DNA from 3 places in the Mycobacterium servetii genome. Region 2 is predicted to be linked to each of the others. Evidence: predicted binding sites of a transcription regulator. Region 2 holds the regulator's gene; each other region holds the start of a gene.
The links. Region 2 encodes LexA, which represses DNA repair genes until DNA is damaged. Its sites were predicted from a motif close to CGAACANNTGTTCG; they were not measured.
Positions count from the first base shown of each region.

Region 1: a site for LexA is predicted at 1,555-1,568, ahead of cofD (2-phospho-L-lactate transferase). Genes of this name have one in related genera too.
Region 3: a site for LexA is predicted at 2,427-2,440, ahead of AB8998_RS24485 (error-prone DNA polymerase). Genes of this name have one in related genera too.

Region 1 covers NZ_JBGEDP010000001.1:4,895,401-4,901,494, forward strand. The annotation lists gene AB8998_RS23755 (DUF3499 domain-containing protein) at 21-464, opposite strand; gene AB8998_RS23760 (metallopeptidase family protein) at 651-1,073, shown strand; gene AB8998_RS23765 (WhiB family transcriptional regulator) at 1,109-1,453, opposite strand; gene cofD (2-phospho-L-lactate transferase) at 1,808-2,800, shown strand; gene AB8998_RS23775 (coenzyme F420-0:L-glutamate ligase) at 2,797-4,152, shown strand; partial or broken gene AB8998_RS23780 (Eco57I restriction-modification methylase domain-containing protein) at 4,158-4,492, shown strand; partial or broken gene AB8998_RS23785 (transposase) at 4,525-5,217, opposite strand; gene AB8998_RS23790 (IS256 family transposase) at 5,260-6,094, opposite strand, start outside.
Region 2 covers NZ_JBGEDP010000001.1:4,118,562-4,124,655, reverse strand. The annotation lists gene AB8998_RS19770 (acyl-CoA dehydrogenase family protein) at 1-1,018, shown strand, start outside; gene AB8998_RS19765 (sunset domain-containing protein) at 1,612-3,849, shown strand; gene lexA (transcriptional repressor LexA) at 3,867-4,541, opposite strand; gene AB8998_RS19755 (LysM peptidoglycan-binding domain-containing protein) at 4,867-5,361, shown strand; gene nrdR (transcriptional regulator NrdR) at 5,478-5,942, shown strand; gene AB8998_RS19745 (peroxynitrite isomerase) at 5,977-6,094, shown strand, end outside.
Region 3 covers NZ_JBGEDP010000001.1:5,043,472-5,049,565, forward strand. The annotation lists gene AB8998_RS24485 (error-prone DNA polymerase) at 1-2,412, opposite strand, end outside; gene AB8998_RS24490 (wax ester/triacylglycerol synthase domain-containing protein) at 2,573-3,946, shown strand; gene otsB (trehalose-phosphatase) at 3,903-5,135, shown strand; gene AB8998_RS24500 (MaoC/PaaZ C-terminal domain-containing protein) at 5,219-6,088, opposite strand.

The DNA of each region.
Region 1 (6,094 bases), 780 kb from region 2:
CGCCGGCCGCGGGCGGGGCCCTAATCGGTGGGATCGGGCAGCACGCGCAGGTGCCCGCGGCGACGTCCGGACCGGTGCTCGGGAGGCGCCAGCACGCCGCCGCTCGGCGCGGTGGCATGCGCGCCGGCGCGGTGCACCTGGGGCTCGGAGAAGCCGCTCGGCGCGAAGCCGGGCAGGCAAGCCTGGCCGGGCCCGCCCTCGCGCACCGCGTCGGCCAGGGCCACCAGGTCGTCGTCTTCGGGATGCGTGGGATGGGTGGGCAGCGGCCCGGCGTGGCGCACGAGATCCCACCCGCGGGGCGCCGTGATCCGGCCGGCGTGGCCGACGCACAGGTCCCACGAATGCGGCTCCCGCGCGGTAGCGAGTGGCCCCACCACGGCTGTCGAATCCGAGTAGACGAACGTCAGAGTCGCCACGGCGTAGTGCGGACACCCGGGCCGGCAACAGCGACGGGGAACGTTCACGCCGAAAGGTTATCGTGGACAAACGCCGCCGAAGCGCCGGACACGCGCAATCGCCCGGCGTCCGATGTTCAACCGTTACCATCGTGCGCGATGAGTGATTCCCGCGGCGGCTGGCGCGGCTTCGGCCGCAGCGATCGGCTGGGGGGCCGGCCCGGCTCGCCCCGGGCATCCCGGCGGGGCCGGGACATGCGCGGTCCGCTGCTGCCACCGACGGTGCCGGGGTGGCGCAGCCGGGCCGAGCGGTTCGACATGGCGGTCCTGGAGGCCTACGAGCCCATCGAGCGGCGCTGGCAGGACCGGCTGGGCGACCTCGACGTCGCAGTCGACGAGATCCCCCGCATCGCGGCCAAGGACCCCGACAGCGTGCAGTGGCCGCCCGAGGTCGTCGCCGACGGGCCGATCGCGCTGGCCCGCCTGATCCCGGCGGGCGTCGACGTCCGCGGCAACGCCACGCGGGCACGAATTGTGTTGTTCCGCAAGCCAATCGAGCGACGGGCGAAGGACACCGTCGAACTCGCCGAGCTACTGCACGAAATCCTGGTGGCGCAGGTGGCGATCTACCTCGACGTCGAACCCTCGGTCATCGACCCGACGATCGATGACGAATAAGGAGCCAATTGCGGTGTCGCGCCCGAGGTGTCGCGTCAGATGATGCCGCGCTTGAGGCGGCGCCGCTCCCGCTCGGAGAGCCCGCCCCAGATGCCGAAGCGCTCGTCGTGCGCCAGGGCGTAGTCGAGGCACTCGCTGCGCACCTCGCAGCCCAGGCAGATCTTCTTGGCCTCGCGGGTGGAGCCGCCCTTCTCGGGGAAGAACGCCTCGGGATCGGTCTGCGCGCACAGGGCCCGGTCCTGCCACTGGTCCGGCGTCGGCATGGGCTCGGGCTCGGGTTCGGGTTCGAACGCGACCGGCGCATCGGGAACCACGGTCAGGTGCGGCCGGGCGAGCACCACCGGGACTGAGCCGAACGTGGTGTGCGGTGTGCCTGCCATGACGCCCCGAAGGTGTTCGTAGGACATGCGTTTCCGCCTCCTCAGGCTGATTGAAAGAGTAAGGGTTCCCACTGTTCTGATGTACAGACAATTCGAACATTCGAACAAGTGATCGAATCTCGGTCTGCGACACCGGAAACGGCCGGCCAACCGGGAAATGACACTGTTGTGATTAGACACGGGTTGATGTGCCCGGTCAAGCGTTAGACGGCGTTTCCATACCATCTCGTGACGAAATTTCGGCGTTTCTGTTGTTTTGGCCCCCCGGCGTGTCGATCACAACTGTCACAACCGTTTCCGGCCCCGCGTCCCGGCCCGCCACCGGACCGTGACCGGCCGGTACTGTCGTGCCCTGTGAAGGTCACCGTTCTGGTCGGCGGGGTCGGCGGCGCCCGCTTCCTGCTGGGAGTCCAGCAGTTGCTCGGGCTGGGCCAATTCCGGGCGCCGGGGCAATCGCCCGACGACCACGAACTGACCGCCGTCGTCAACATCGGCGACGACGCCTGGATCCACGGGGTGCGCGTGTGCCCGGATCTGGACACCTGCATGTACACCTTAGGCGGTGGGGTGGACCCGGAGCGCGGGTGGGGGCACCGCGACGAAACCTGGCACGCCAAAGACGAATTGGCGCGCTATGGCGTGCAGCCGGACTGGTTCATGCTGGGCGACCGCGACCTGGGCACCCATCTGGTGCGCACCCAGATGCTGGGCGCCGGCTACCCGCTGACGCAGATCACCGCGGCGCTGTGCGACCGCTGGCAACCGGGCGCCCGGCTGCTGCCGGTCAGCGACGATCGGTGCGAGACCCACGTGGTGATCACCGACCCGGCCGACGACAGCCGGCGCGCGATCCATTTCCAGGAGTGGTGGGTGCGCTACCGCGCCCAGGTGCCGACCCACAGCTTCGCGTTCGTCGGCGCCGAAAAGGCAAGCGCCACAACCGAAGCCGTAGCAGCCATCGCGGAGGCGGACGTCATCCTGCTGGCACCGTCCAACCCGGTGGTCAGCATCGGCGCCATCCTGGCGGTCCCCGGCATCCGGGGTGCGCTGCGGGCCGCCACCGCCCCGGTCGTCGGCTACTCACCGATCATCGGCGGAAAGCCGTTGCGCGGCATGGCCGATGCCTGCCTGTCCGTGATCGGGGTCGAGTCCACCGCCGAGGCGGTGGGCCGCCACTACGGGGCGCGCGCCGGCACCGGGATCCTGGACTGCTGGCTGGTGCACGACGGCGACGAGGCGCTCGTCGAGGGGGTCGCGGTGCGTCCCGTGCCGCTGGTGATGACCGACCCGCGGGCCACGGCCGCCATGGTCGCCGCCGGGCTGGACCTCGCGGGCGTGCGCGCGTGAGCGGGCCGGGCGTCGGCGAGCACGGCACCGCGGCCGCGGTCGAGATCCTGCCAGTGCCCGGGCTCCCCGAGTTCCGCCCGGGTGACGACCTGGCCGCGGCCCTCGCCGCGGCCGCGCCCTGGCTGCGCGATGGCGACGTGGTGGTGGTGACCAGCAAGGCGGTGTCCAAGTGCGAGGGCCGCCTGGTGCCGGCGCCGCGGGACGCCGAGGAACGGGACCGGCTGCGGCGCCGGCTCGTCGACGACGAGGCGGTGCGCGTGCTGGCACGCAAGGGTCGCACCCTGATCACCGAGAGCCGGCTGGGCCTGGTCCAGGCCGCCGCCGGCGTGGACGGGTCCAACGTCGGCCGCGACGAACTCGCGCTGCTGCCCGTCGACCCCGACGCCAGCGCCGCGGCCCTGCGCGCGGGCCTGCGGGGACACCTCGGCGTGCAGGTCGCGGTGGTCGTCACCGACACGATGGGCCGGGCCTGGCGCAACGGCCAGACCGACGCGGCGATCGGCGCGGCCGGTCTGGCCGTGCTGCACAACTATTCGGGCGCCGTCGACGGCCACGGCAACGAGCTGCTGGTCACCGAGGTCGCGGTCGCCGACGAGGTCGCGGCCGCCGCCGACCTGGTCAAGGGCAAACTGACCGCGATGCCGGTGGCCGTGGTGCGCGGCCTGCACGTGACCGACGACGGCTCGACGGCCCGGGACCTGGTGCGGCCGGGCACCGAAGACCTGTTCTGGCTGGGCACCGCCGAGGCGCTCGAGCTGGGTCGCCGGCAGGCCCAGCTGCTGCGCAGGTCGGTGCGCTCCTTCGCCGACCGGCCGGTGCCGCCCGAGCTCGTCGAGTCCGCCGTCGCCGAGGCGCTGACCGCACCTGCCCCCCACCACACCCGGCCGGTGCGGTTCGCGTGGTTGCGCACCCCGGCCACGCGGCTGCGGCTGCTGGACCGGATGAAGGACCGGTGGCGCGCCGACCTGGCCGCCGACGGCAGGCCCCCAGAGGCGATCGAGCGCCGGGTGGCCCGCGGCCGGATCCTCTACGACGCACCCGAGGTCGTCATCCCGTTCCTGGTTCCCGACGGCGCGCACACCTATTCCGACGCCGCCCGCACCGGCGCCGAGCACACTATGTTCACGGTCGCGGTCGGGGCCGCCGTGCAGGCCCTGCTGGTGGCGCTGGCCGTGCGGGGGCTGGGCAGTTGCTGGATCGGCTCGACGATCTTCGCTGCCGACCTGGTGCGCGCCGAGCTCGGCCTGCCCGCCGACTGGGAACCGCTGGGCGCCATCGCGATCGGCTACGCGCAGGAGCCGACGGGGCCGCGCGACCCGGTTCCCGTCGCGGACCTGCTGATCGAGATATGACCCCCGTGACGGCGTTCGCGGACAAGCCGGTGGCCTCGGCGGACAAGGTTCGCGGCGGCTACGACACCCCCGAACCGATGGCGCGGTTCCTGGCCCGCTTGGTCCGGGAGGCCGGGCCGCGCATCGTCGAACCGGCACCCGTCGACACCGAGAACCTGTTCACCTGGCTGGACGCCGCCGCGCCCGGCGGCTGGGACGGCGTCGCGGGCAACCCGCCCTACATCCGGTTGGGAACTGGGCATCCGGCGAGCGCGAACCGGCGCTGGAGCTGGTGCGACGCGAGGGCCTGCGCCCGACCCGGCTGACGAAAGCGTGGGTCCCGTTCGTCGTCGCGAGCACGGCGGAACGTGTCAAGGTCGGTGAGACAGTTTCTTACGCGGATTTGATGAGTGCTTCCGGGGTTGGTTGGTTGATCCAGGCGACGGTGGGCAGCTTCGGTGGAGCGGGCCGCCGGTGCCGGAATCTAGCGGGGTTAGCGGCGTAGGCCGCATCCAGCGTGGCGGCACGTTGGGCCTGGATCTCGTTTGCGGTGCCGTAGTGCACCGATGCAACGGTGTGTAGGCCCACGCCGCTGTGGCGATGCTCATGGTTGTAGTAATCGAAGAATGTCGTGCAGAAGGCGCGGGCATCTTCGATCGAGCCGAACCGGCCCGGGAACGCCGGGCAGTACTTGAGGGTCTTGAAATTAGCCTCCGAGTAGGGATTGTCGTTGGACACGTGCGGGCGGCTGTGGCTGCGGTCCACCCCCAGGTCGATCAGCAACTGGGCGACCGGCTTGGAGGTCATCGAGGTGCCGCGATCAGCGTGCAAGGCCAACTGGCCGCGGGCGATGCCGTGACGGGCCATGGTGTCGGCGATAAATGCTTTGGCCAACTCACCGTCCTCAACTTCTGCGATGATCCAGCCGACGACGTAGCGCGAGAAGATGTCGATAATCACATAGAGTTGATAGAAGATACCCCGTTGTGGCCCTTGCAATTTCGTTATATCCCAGGACCAGACCCGGTTTGGTGCGTTAGCGATCAGCTCGGGTTTCTTGCGCGCCGGATGGGTGAGCCTGTCACGATTTCTGTGTAAGTCAGAGGTGATTTGACTACGAGTTGTATTCTAGCACAATGGGATTCGCCCAGGGAATAGTCTGGCGAGTGTGTTGAGCGCCACAGTCCAGTTGTGCGTTCCAGTACCCGAATAGCCTCCTCTCTCGCTGGAGATGTTGCGCAGCCCGAGGTACAGCAACTTCATCGCGGCGTCCTTGTCCGTGAAATGACCACGGTTCTTGGTGATCTTGCGCAACTGGAAGTTGATCGACTCGATCGCATTGGTGGTGTAGACGATCTTGCGCAACTCCACCGGATAGTCCAGGAACGGAACGAATTCCCCCCAGGCGTTGTGCCACACGTCAATTGCACCCGGATATTGGGCGCCGAATTGCTGGTCGAACTCCTTGAGTGCGAGTTCGGCTCCATCGACGGTCGGCGCACTGTAGATCGCCCGCATCGCGGTGGCGACCTTCTTGCGGTCCTTATAAGACACGAAGCGCATCGCATTCCTAATGACGTGCACGACGCAGGTCTGCACCACGGTATCGGGATAGATCGAGCGGATCGCATCAGGCAGACCGGTCAGCCCGTCGCAGCAGGCGATGAGGATGTCGCGCACCCCGCGGTTGCGCAGGTCGATGACGACCTTCTGCCAGAACTTCGCCCCCTCGGAGTCCTGGATCCAGCAGCCCAAGGCGTGTTTGCGGCCCTCCAGATCCACGCCAATGGCCAAATAGGCGACCTTGGTGGTGATGACCCCGTTGTCGCCGATCCGCAGCCGCAGCCCATCGATGTAGAGGATCGGGTAGACCTCATCGAGCGGGCGGGCCTGCCAGGCCTTGATCTCATCGACCACCACCTCGGTGATATTGGAGATCAACTCCCGCGACACCGACGCCCCA
Region 2 (6,094 bases):
CTGGCTCGAGGCCGGCAAGCAGGGCTTTCTGGGGATGGCGGTGCCCGAGGAGTACGGCGGTGGCGGCAACCCCGACTTTCGCTACAACACCATCATCACCGAGGAGACCGCCGCCGGGCGCTTCAACGGGATCGGCTTCGGGCTGCACAACGACATCGTCGCGCCCTACCTGCTGGCGCTGGGCACCGAGGAGCAGAAGCAGCGCTGGCTGCCCAAGTTCTGCAGCGGGGAACTGATCACCGCGATCGCGATGACCGAGCCGGGCACCGGCAGCGACCTGCAGGGCATCAAGACCCGCGCGGTCAAGCAGGGTGACCACTACGTGCTCAACGGGTCAAAGACGTTCATCACCAACGGGATCAACTCCGACCTGGTGATCGTCGTCGCGCAGACGGATCCGGACAAAGGCGCGCAAGGCTTTTCGCTGCTCGTGGTGGAGCGCGGCATGGAGGGCTTCGAACGGGGTCGCCACCTGGACAAGATCGGCCTGGACGCGCAGGACACGGCCGAGCTGTCGTTCACCGACGTCAAGGTGCCGGCCGAGAACCTGCTCGGCGAGGAGGGCATGGGCTTCATCTATCTCATGCAGAACCTGCCGCAGGAACGCATCTCGATCGCCGTGATGGCGGCCGCGGCGATGGAACAGGTACTCGAACAGACGCTGCAATACACCAAGGAGCGGAAGGCTTTCGGCAAGCCGATCGGCAGTTTCCAGAACAGTCGATTCGTCCTGGCCGAGCTGGCGACCGAGGCGACCGTGGTGCGCATGATGGTCGACGAGTTCCTGCGGCTGCACCTGGACAAGAAGCTCACGGCCGAACAGGCCGCAATGGCCAAGTGGTATGCCACCGAGAAGCAGGTGCATCTGATCGACCGCTGCCTGCAATTGCACGGCGGCTACGGCTACATGCGCGAATACCCCGTTGCGCGAGCCTATCTCGATGCCCGGGTGCAGACCATCTACGGTGGCACCACCGAGATCATGAAGGAGATCATCGGTCGCGGGCTCGGGGTTTAGCCGGATCTCCTTCGCGTACAACGCGAACTCGTCGACGTCGGCGAAGTTGCTGACGCGTAGCGGGTTTGGTTCTCCTCTTTCGCGGGCGCCGGAGTGCATCGGGGGCGAATGAATTGAAACTCGCGCGATCGGCAATGGTCGGTCCGGTGTCGGCCCGCTCATGGCCTGACGTACCGTCGACGCATGCATTTGGCAGGTGGCGACGGCGTGATCGCACATCGTCAACCCGGCGACCACGGGGCCGGTGAGCGCTCGAACGGGTGCGCGGGCATCGACGTCACGGGGAGCGGCCGGGGGCCGGCGGCGGCCCCGCGGTGCGTCAGCGCGATCCGAACGCCGCGCGCGCGGCTGCACGGTTCGTTGCGACCCGCGCCCGGTTCGGCATCATTTGCACATCGATGCGGTATCCATTTTTGTAATATCCCTAAATTCAGTTCGCATTTCTCGTCGATTGGAGCAATGTTGTGCGAGCCCGGCGAAAATGCGGACCGTTACGGGGGTAAGGCCCGTCGGTGGGGTGACCCTCCGTTCGCAGGGCCGCGGGTTATGGGCATGGCCGCAGATCGGCGCACACCCGTGGACTGGAGGGCTTGGTGAACAGGCGGAGAGGTCACATGCGAAAGCTGGTCGGGCGTGCACTGGTCGGCTTGGTGACCACAGCGCTGGCCGCGGTACTGCTGGCTCCCACAGGGGCCGCGAGCCCGATCGGCGACGCCGAGGCGGCCATGATGGCCGCATGGGAGAAGGCCGGGGGCGATACGTCACCGCTGGGCGCGCGCAAGGGTGACGTCTACCCCGTCGGCGACGGCTTCGCCCTGGATTTCGACGGCGGCAAGATGTTCTACACCCCGGCGACCGGCGCCCGGTACGTCTACGGGCCGATCCTGGACAAATACGAGTCGCTGGGCGGTCCGGCCGGCAGCGACCTGGGTTTCCCGACGATCAACGAGGTGCCCGGGCTTTCGGGGCCGGACAGCCGTGTGAGCACCTTCTCGGCCAGCGACCACCCGGTGATCTTCTGGACGCCCGACCACGGCGCGTTCGTCGTGCGCGGCGCGATGAACGCCGCATGGGACAAGTTGGGCAGCTCCGGTGGCGTCCTCGGGGTGCCGGTCGGCGACGAGACATACGACGGCGAACTCGCCTCGCAGAAGTTCAGCGGCGGCCAGGTCTCCTGGAACCGGGACACCAAGGAGTTCACGACCGAGCCGGCGGTCTTGGCCGACCAGTTGAAGGGCCTGCAGGTGCCGATCGACCCCACCGCGGCCATCAACATGGCCTGGCGCGCGGCCGGGGGGGTCAACGGTCCGCTGGGCGCCAAGCAAGGCGGGCAGTACCCCATCGGTGGTGACGGGATCGCCCAGAACTTCGCCGGCGGGAAGGTGTACTTCAGCCCGGCGACCGGTGCGAACGCCGTCGACAGCGATATCCTGGCCAAGTACGAGTCCCTGGGCGGCCCGGTGGGCAGCGACCTGGGATTCCCCGTCGCCAACGAGTCCGACGGGGGCATACCGTCGAGCCGGATCTGCACGTTCTCCGCGGCCGACAAACCGGTGATCTTCTGGACCGCCGACCACGGCGCGTTCGTGGTGCGCGGGGCCATGAAGGCCGCCTGGGACAAGCTGCGCGGCGCAGGCGGAAAGCTGGGAGCGCCGGTCGGGGATCAGGCCGTGGACGGCGACGTGGTCTCGCAGAAATTCGCCGGCGGCACGATCTCGTGGAACCGCGCGAAGAACACGTTCACCACCGACCCCTCGAATCTGGCGCCGCTGCTGGGCGGGCTGCAGATATCGGGGCAGAACCAGCCGAGTGCCGTGGCGATGCCGCCCCACGCCAAGAAGCCGGCCTGGCAGCAATGGTGGTGGCTGGGAGGCGGTGCCGCGGCGCTGGTGCTGCTTGCGTCGCTGGTGCTGGTGGGGGTCCGCGTGCACCGCGGTCGCGCCGGTCGCGACGCCACCGCAGGTGCCGCCGAGCACGACGGGGGCGCCGGGCACGGCCCGGCCGACGGGCTCTGGGGCCGCGACGGCGAGGCGGCCACCGAGCACTTCGGGCGCGATGACCTGCACGCCTCCGAGGAGCACGCGGCGGATGCCGAGGCCGCGCACCAGGTCAGCTGGGGGCACGGGACCGGGGTCGCGCTCGCGGGCGAGGAGGTTGCGCATCGCGGGCACTACGGCGGCGAAGCGTCGCCCGGCCCGGGAGAGGATGCGGACGACTTCGAGAGCGTGTTCGGCGGGGAGGAAAATCCCGACGTGGTGGACACCGACTCCATCCCCGTCGTCACCGAAGCCGACTTGGCGGAAGCCGGCTACTCGGAGTTCGACGAGGAAGGGAGCTATCTCGACGTGGCGGAGGCCGGTTACGCCGAGTTCGCCCCGGAGCAAGTCCCCGAGGACGAAAGTGCCGAGCGAGGCGATTACCCGGCGCCGGTGCCGGCCGACGAATATCGCGAGGCGGCGGAGCCCGCCCGGCCGGGTGACGGCCATGCCGAAGCCGCCTTCGACGGGTCTGCCGCCGACACCGGCGCCGTCGAGGCCGTCTCGCCCGTCGCGGAGGCGCGACCGGGGCGGCACGCGGCCGTGGACACCGACGAGACCTCGCCGTTGGCCGCGCACGCCGCCGGCGCGGGCCCGAGCGCGTCGGGGCGCCCGACGATTCACCTACCGCTGGACGACCCCTATCAGATGCCCGACGGGTACCCGATCAAGGCGAGCGCCCGCTTCGGCCTGTACTACACCCCCGACAGCGCCCTCTACCAGGACACGCTCGCCGAGATCTGGATGTCGAGCGAACAGGTCGCGCAGGCCAACGGGTTCATCAAAGCCGACTAGACATCCGCCGGGTACGGCTAAACCTTGCGGATCACGGTGACGACCTTGCCCAGCACGGTCGCGTCATTGCCTGGAATGGGATCGAACGCGGGATTGTGGGGCATCAGCCACACCTGACCGCCGGCGCGCTTGAACGTCTTGACCGTGGCCTCGCCGTCGAGCATCGCGGCGACGATGTCGCCGTTCTCGGCGACGTGCTGCTGCCGCACGACCACCCAGTCGCCGTCGCAGATCGCCGCCTCGACCATCGAGTCGCCGACGACCTTGAGCAAAAAGAGCGTCCCCTCGCCGACCAGCTCGCGGGGTAGCGGGAAGACGTCTTCGACGGCCTCCTCGGCGAGGATGGGTCCGCCTGCCGCGATCCGCCCGAGCACCGGGACGAAGGTGGGTTCGGGCAGCGCGTCCGAGCCGGCCACCTCGGTGGCCGGCGCCGCGGGCATGGCCTCGTCGGCGCCGCGGACGTCGACGGCGCGCGGACGGTTCGGGTCGCGGCGCAGGTATCCCTTGCGCTCCAGGGTGCGCAACTGATGGGCGACCGAGGAGGTCGACGTCAGCCCGACGGCGTCGCCGATCTCGCGGATGCTCGGGGGATAGCCGCGGCTGGTGACCGACGCGCGGATGACATTCAGGATGGTGCGCTGCCGCTCGGTCAGCGATGCATCACCGGCGGAGGTGTCGTTGCTGTCGCTCATGGCAATAAATGTAACCGCTCGGGGCCCGATAATCAAACATGTGTTCGACTGGCGTGTCTACGGCTCCCCGCGGCCCGGGCGGGCGCCCGTCCGGCCGTCGAGAGCGGCCGAATAACAAAGGTGTAACTCCCCGGCCGATCGGGTATTTCAGCGGCATGTCCCAGGTGATAGATGACCGCGGCGCCGTTCGTCCGCCGGGTCGTTGTCGGTGGGGTGGTCTAGCGTTTGGCTCGTGCGACACGCTTCGCTCAAATGTTCGGAAATCGAACACACGAGCGATACTGTCGAACACACGAGCGAGGATCGGTTGACCGGAGGAACGCAGATGACAATCATTCAGACAGTCTCGCCGCGGTCCGGCGGCGTTCGGCGCCCGATCAACGGGCCGGTCCCGGAGCCTCGCCGGGGGCGGGTCCGGACGCCCGGATCGCGCGGACCCGCCCCGTGCGGGCCGGCGGGCGCCCCGCCGCGGTACCGCGGTACCGGGGTCGCGATGTCCGCCGCGCCCCACCGCAGGCGTTCCGTCACGTGGGCGAAGACGGCGGCCCTGGCCGTGGGCGCCGGGCTGATCACCCTGTGGCTCGGGCTCATCGCCGACGTCGGGCAGGCGGTCAACGGCGGCTCGCCGGATTCGGCGGCCCCCGTGCCCGACAGGCTGGCCGTCGTGCGGGTCGAACCGGGGGAATCGCTGCAGGATGTCGCCCACCGCGTCGCGCCCGACGCGCCGGTTCGACAGGTGGCCGAGCGCATCCGCGCACTCAACGACCTGCACTCCCCGACGCTGGCTGCGGGTCAGCCCCTGATCGCGCCGGTGGGCTGACCGCGACATCGCATGGCGGCGGGACCGCCGTACGGCCACGGTCGCCGCGCCCGGCGGCGCGCACGGGTACGCTCGGAGTGTCCTGCGAGGTCGGTGAGTGCGGCGAAGGAGCGGTCATGCACTGTCCGTTCTGCCGTCACCCGGACTCTCGGGTGATCGATTCGCGGGAAACCGACGAGGGCCAGGCCATTCGCCGCCGCCGGTCCTGCCCCGAGTGCGGACGACGCTTCACCACGGTCGAGACCGCGGTGCTGGCCGTGGTCAAACGCAGCGGCGTCACCGAGCCCTTCAGCAGGGAGAAGCTGATCAGCGGGGTCCGCCGGGCGTGCCAGGGCCGCCAGGTCGACGACGATGCGCTGAACCTGCTGGCCCAGCAGGTGGAAGACACCGTGCGCGCGGCGGGCTCACCGGAGGTTCCCAGTCACGAGGTCGGACTGGCGGTGCTGGGACCGCTGCGCGACCTCGACGAGGTGGCCTACCTGCGGTTCGCGTCGGTCTACCGGTCCTTCGAGTCCGCGGACGATTTCGAGCGCGAGATAGAACTGCTGCGGGCGCACCGCACGGTGCCGACCTCGGGCTGACGGGCCGCCCCGGGCCCGGCACTAGGCTGGTGCAATGGCCGCTGAATTGCATCCCGATCTGGAGGCGCTCGCGCCACTGCTCGGTACCTGGGCGGGACGCGGCGCCGGGGAGTACCCGACGATCGAGCCCTTCGACTACTTCGAGGAGGTCG
Region 3 (6,094 bases), 920 kb from region 2:
CCACGACGAGTAGAACACCAGCGACGCGAAGCTCAGCGCGTGACTTTCCGGGAAGCCGAAATTGGCGAAGGCCTCCAGCTTTTCGTAGATCCGGTCGATCACCTCCTCGGAGGCGCCGTGCAGCGCGCGCATCCCGTCGTAGAAGCGGTCGCGCAGCCGCCGCATGCGCTCGGTCGAGCGCTTGGAGCCCATGGCGCGGCGCAACTGGTCGGCCTCGGCGGCGGAGAAGCCGGCGCAGTCGACCGCGAGTTGCATCAGCTGCTCCTGAAAAAGGGGCACCCCCAGCGTCTTTCGCAGCGCCGATTCCATCGACGGGTGGTCGTAGGTGACCGGGTCCAGGCCGTTGCGCCGCCGGATGTAGGGGTGCACCGACCCGCCCTGGATGGGGCCGGGACGGATCAGCGCGACCTCGACCACCAGGTCGTAGAAGATCCGCGGCTTAAGGCGCGGCAGCGTGGCCATCTGCGCGCGCGACTCCACCTGGAACACGCCGACCGAATCGGCGCGCGCGAGCATCTCGTACACCGCCGGCTCGGACAGGTCCAGCCGGGCCAGGTCCACCTCGATGCCCTTGTGCTCGGCCACCAGGTCGATGGCGTAGTGCAGTGCCGAGAGCATGCCCAGCCCGAGCAGGTCGAACTTCACCAAACCGATTGCCGCGCAGTCGTCTTTGTCCCACTGCAGGACGCTGCGCCCCGCCATGCGCGCCCACTCCACCGGGCACACGTCGGCGATCGGGCGGTCGCAGATCACCATGCCCCCGGAGTGGATGCCCATGTGGCGTGGCAGGTTGCGGATCTGTTGCGCCAGGTCGATCACCTGCGCCGGGATGCCTGCGACGTCGGGTGAGTCCGCGAGCCCGTTCCAGTGGCCGATCTGCTTGCTCCACGCGTCCTGCTGGCCTTGGGAGAAGCCCAGCGCGCGGGCCATGTCGCGCACCGCGATCCGCCCCCGGTAGGTGATCACGTTGGCGACCTGGGCGGCGTAGTCGCGGCCGTATTTGTCGTACACGTACTGGATGACCTTTTCGCGTTGGTCGGACTCGATGTCCATGTCGATATCGGGCGGCCCGTCGCGGGCCGGCGACAGGAAGCGCTCGAACAACAGCTCGTTGGCCACCGGGTCCACCGCGGTCACACCCAGGGCATAGCAGACCGCGGAATTGGCGGCCGACCCCCGGCCCTGGCAGAGGATGTCGTTGTCCCGGCAGAACCGGGCGATGTCGTGCACCACCAGGAAGTAACCCGGAAACGTCAGCTGGGCAATGACTTTCAGCTCGTGCTCGATCTGGGCGTACGCGCGGGGGGCGGCCTCGGGGAGCCCGTAGCGGTCACGCGCACCCGTCATAGTCAGGTGCCGCAGCCAGCTGTCCTCGGTGTGCCCGTCGGGAACCTCGAACGGCGGCAGCTGCGGGGCGATCAGCGCCAGCCCGAATGCGCACCGCTCGCCGAGCTCGGCGGCGGCGGTCACCGCGCCGGGATGCCATGCGAACAGCCGGGCCATCTCCTCGCCGGAACGCAGGTGCGCACCGCCCAGCGGGGCCAGCCGGCCCGCGGCCGAGTCCAGGGACTGGCGGGCTCGGATCGCCCCCATCGCCATGGCCAGCCGGCCGCGCGACGGCTGGGCGAAATGCGCCCCGGTGGTGGCGACGACGCCGACACCGAAGCGCGGCGCCAGGCCAGCCAGCGCGGCGTTGCGTTCGTCGTCGAGCGGGTGGCCGTGATGGGTCAGCTCGATGCTCACCCGCTCCGCCCCGAACCGGTCCACCAGGTCGGCCAGCGCCCGCTCGGCGGCAGCCGGGCCACCCGCGGAAAGGGCTTGGCGCACATGCCCTTTGCGGCACCCGGTCAGGATGTGCCAGTGCCCGCCGGCAGCCCGCGTCAGCGCGTCGTAGTCGTAGCGGGGCTTGCCCTTCTCCCCGCCGGCCAGGTGCGCGGCCGCCAGCTGCCGTGACAGCCGCCGGTAGCCTTCCGGGCCGCAGGCCAGTACCAGCAGGTGCGGGCCGGGCGGGTCCGGCGCCTCGGTGCGAGCCCCCGGCCCCAAAGACAGCTCGGCCCCGAACACGGTGCGCATGTCGAGTTCGGCGGCGGCTTCGGCGAACCGCACCGCCCCGTAGAAACCGTCGTGGTCGGTGAGCGCCAACGCGCGCAGGCCCAGCCGGGCCGCCTCCTCGACCAGTTCCTCGGGCGTGCCGGCGCCGTCGAGAAAACTGAACGCCGAATGCGCGTGCAGCTCGGCGTACGGGACCGGCGAGCGGGCCCGCCGGCCGCCATCGGGCGGGCGGTACGCCGCGCGCCTGCCCGACAGGGGGCCCTCCTGCTCGGGCTGCGACAGCGCACCGCCGTGGCGCGGTTTGCCGTCGAGCACCCGCTCCATCTCCGCCCAGCTCGGCGGCCCGTTGAACCAGCCCACGTGCCCCAATCTATCGAATGTTTGTTCGATACGGGCGGGTGCGGTTGTTAATCACCTCTTCAACTGCACAACACGTTCTTAACGCCACGGGCCTACCGCGCCGGGACGCCGGACCCGATACTGGTACGGGGCGAGGAAAAATCGACGGCGGGAACCGAGCATGGCGCAGCTGAAGGCACTGGACACGTCCTACCTCACCACCTCCGCGGACCGGCATGCCGGCCTGGCCGTCGGCGCGGTCGCCGTCGTCGACGGAGTTCCCAACCATGCGCTGTTGAAAAGCCTTCTGGCCGAACGTTTTCAATCGCTGCCACGTTGCTCCCAGGCGCTGCGGCCCCCACCTCACGGCCCCGGGTGGGTCGACCCTCCGCGGCTCGAGCTCGCCCACCACGTGCGCCGCGTGGCGATCTGCCGCCCGGGCGGCGACGCCGAGCTGTCGGCCGCCATCGCCTTCGCCCTCGAACGCCCCCTCGACCCGGACCGGCCACCCTGGGAGTGCTGGGTCATCGAGGGCCTGCAGGGCGGGAAGTGGGCGATCCTGATGAAGGTGCACCACCGCCTGACCGGGGACAACTCCCCCGCCCGCCTGCTCACCCGGTTGTGCGACGAGAACGACCCGGCGGAGTTCGCCAACCACGTTGTAGCCGAACAGCTTTCGCCGTCGCAACCCGCCGGGCACGGGTGGCCGCACGCGCTGTGGCGGGCGTCGTCCGCCGCGGGTACCGTCGCCAACGCACTGGTGGGCGCGGTCTGCCCCGCGCTGCGGACGCCGCCCGGCGCGGCCACCATGCGCCGGTACCGCACGGTGCGGGTGCCGATCGCCGACGTCGACCGCGTCTGCCGCAAGTTCGGCGTGACCGCCGACGACGTCGCGCTCGCGGCGATCACCGAGGGATTCCGCACGGTGCTGCTGCAGCGCGGCGAGCAGCCGCGGGCCGATTCGCTGCCCACCGTGGTGCCGACGCCGAGCCGCGCGGCCATGCCGGTCTACCTGCCGGTCGAACACGACGACCCGGTGCGCCGACTCCGCACCGTGGCGACCCGGCGGAAGGCCGGGCAGCCCGGCGCCGGCATCGTCGAGTCGGCGCTGAAACACCTGCCAACGATCTTGCGGGGCAATCTCTTACAGCTCATGGACCGGCTCCCGCAGGGCGACCTGGTGACGCTGGCGACCAGCCTCCCGGGCCCACGGCGCCAGCTGCGGCTGATGGGCCAGACCATGGAGCGCCTGCTGCCGATCCCCCCGACGGCCGCGCGGCTGAGCACCGGTGTCGCGGTGCTCGGCTACGGCGACGAGCTCGTCTTCGGCATCACCGCCGACTACCACGCCGCCTGCGACGTCAGGCGGCTGGCCGCCGCCATCGAGGTCGGCATGGCCCGGCTGGTGGCGCTCAGCGAGGACTCGGTGGTGCTGTTCGCCAGGGACCGCCGGCGCACGCGCGGCACCGGCCCGGCCCCGGCCGCACCGGCCACCATGAGAAGGTTGGGTGGTGCGCACGCCGGAGCCGGTCGTCATCGACCCCCGCCGCCATGACGCCGCGGTCTTCGCCCTCGACGCGGTGACCGATGCCGGGGGCGAAGCGCTGGAATCGGCGGTGACGATGGTGCACCGGTTGGCCGACGTGGGGCTCGGCACCGCCGTCTTCGCGCCCGGCCACCGCCGCGACGTACCGGCGGATCTGTTCGCCGCGCGCGCCGACGACCCGGCCGCGGCGGCCGAGCGCCTGCGGGTGCGGCCGGGCCGCTGCGTCGTCGTGGCGAGCGACGTCGCCGGGGTCACGGCCGCGCGCGAGGGCGGTTTCGCGTTGGTGGTCGGCGTGGCCGCGGGAGAAGACCGGGCGGGGCGCCGCGACGCGCTGGACGAGGCCGGCGCCGACGCGGTGGTGGCCGACGTGGACGAGCTCATGGTGCGGACCGGGGACCACCGGATGTCGCAGCTTCCCGACGCGGCGCAGGCCCTGGACCCGCCGTCGAACCCGGCGGTGTTCTACGACTTCGACGGCACACTGTCGGACATCGTCGACGACCCGGACGCGGCCCGGCCCATCGCGGGCGCGACAACGGCGCTGCAGAAGCTGGCGGCGCGGTGCCCGGTCGCCGTGCTGTCCGGCCGCGACCTGGCCGACGTGACCCGCCGTGTCGGCGTACCCGGAATCTGGTACGCCGGCAGCCACGGGTTCGAGCTGACCGCGCCCGACGGGACACACCACCAGAACGACGACGCGGCCGCGGCCATCCCCGTGCTGGAGCGTGCGGCCGCCCAGCTGCGCGAGCGGCTCGGGCCGATTCCCGGCGTCATGGTGGAGCACAAGCGATTCGGGGTGGCCGTGCACTACCGCAACGCCCCGCGGGACCGGGTCGGCGAGGTGGCCGCGGCGGTGCGCGCGGCCGGCCGGCACAGCGCGCTGCGGGTGACCACGGGCCGCGAGGTCATCGAGCTGCGCCCGGACCTCGACTGGGACAAGGGCAAGACGCTGCGCTGGGTGCTCGAGCACCTGCACCTCGCGGGCTCGGGCGCGCTGACGCCGATCTACCTGGGCGACGACATCACCGACGAGGACGCGTTCGACGCGGTGCGCGACGGCGGCGTGCCCATCCTCGTGCGCCACGACGAGGACGGCGACCGCGCCACCGCCGCGCTGTTCGGGCTGGACAGCCCCGCGGCGGTGAGCGAGTTCACCAACCGGCTGGCGCGACGGTTGACCGACGATCGCGGGAACTGACCCGCGGAGGTTCCCGCGCACAGCGACCCGTTCCGTCGGCCGACACTCGGCCCACGCAGCGCCGGCGCCGCCGGGACGGCGCCCTAAGCCACGTACTCCACCGCGCCGTCGTCCAGCGCGACCCGGACGTCCGAACCGTCCGGCGCCGACACCTCGGTGCGGAAGACCGCCTTGCCCGGTTCGGTGCGCCAGATCAGCGTGGTCAGCGTCTCGCCGGGGAACACCGGCGAAGTGAACCGCGCGTCGATCGCGGTGATGTTGGCGGCCACGCCGCCACCGAGCTCGGCGACCAGCGCGCGGCCGGCCACCCCGTAGCTGCACAGGCCGTGCAGGATCGGCTTGGGAAACCCGGCCAACTCCTTGGCGAACCACGGGTCGCTGTGCAGCGGGTTGCGGTCCCCGGAGAGCCGGTAGATCAGCGCCTGGTCCTCGCGGGTGGGCAGCGCGATGCGCGCGTCGGGCTCGCGGTCGGGGATCTCCGGGGCGACCGGCCGCTGACCGGGCTGTCCGCCGAACCCGCCCGACTGGCGGATGACCAGCGTGGTCAGCGTCTCGGCGATCAGCTCGCCCGACGCGGGGTCGGTGCCGCGGCCGCGGAGCACGATGATGGCGTTCTTGCCCTCGCCCTTGTCCTGGATGTCGGCGACCTCGGAGACCACCGACAGCTTGCCAGCGGGCGGCAGGGGCGCGTGCAGCCGGATGCCCTGCGACCCGTGCAGCAGCAGGGCGTGGTTGAAGGTCCCGATCTTGCCCGCCGCCGCGAAGGCCGGTGAGCAGATGACCGCGTAGGTGGGCAGCACCTGCTGGGTGATGTCGTGGCTGTTCTCGGTGGTGAACGACAGGTCGTCGAGACCGGCGCCGACGCCGAGCGCGTACAGCATCGTGTCCCGGTCGGTCCATGCGAACTCCATCGGTTCGGTCACCGCGCCGACGGCACTGGGGTCAATCGCCATGAGGGA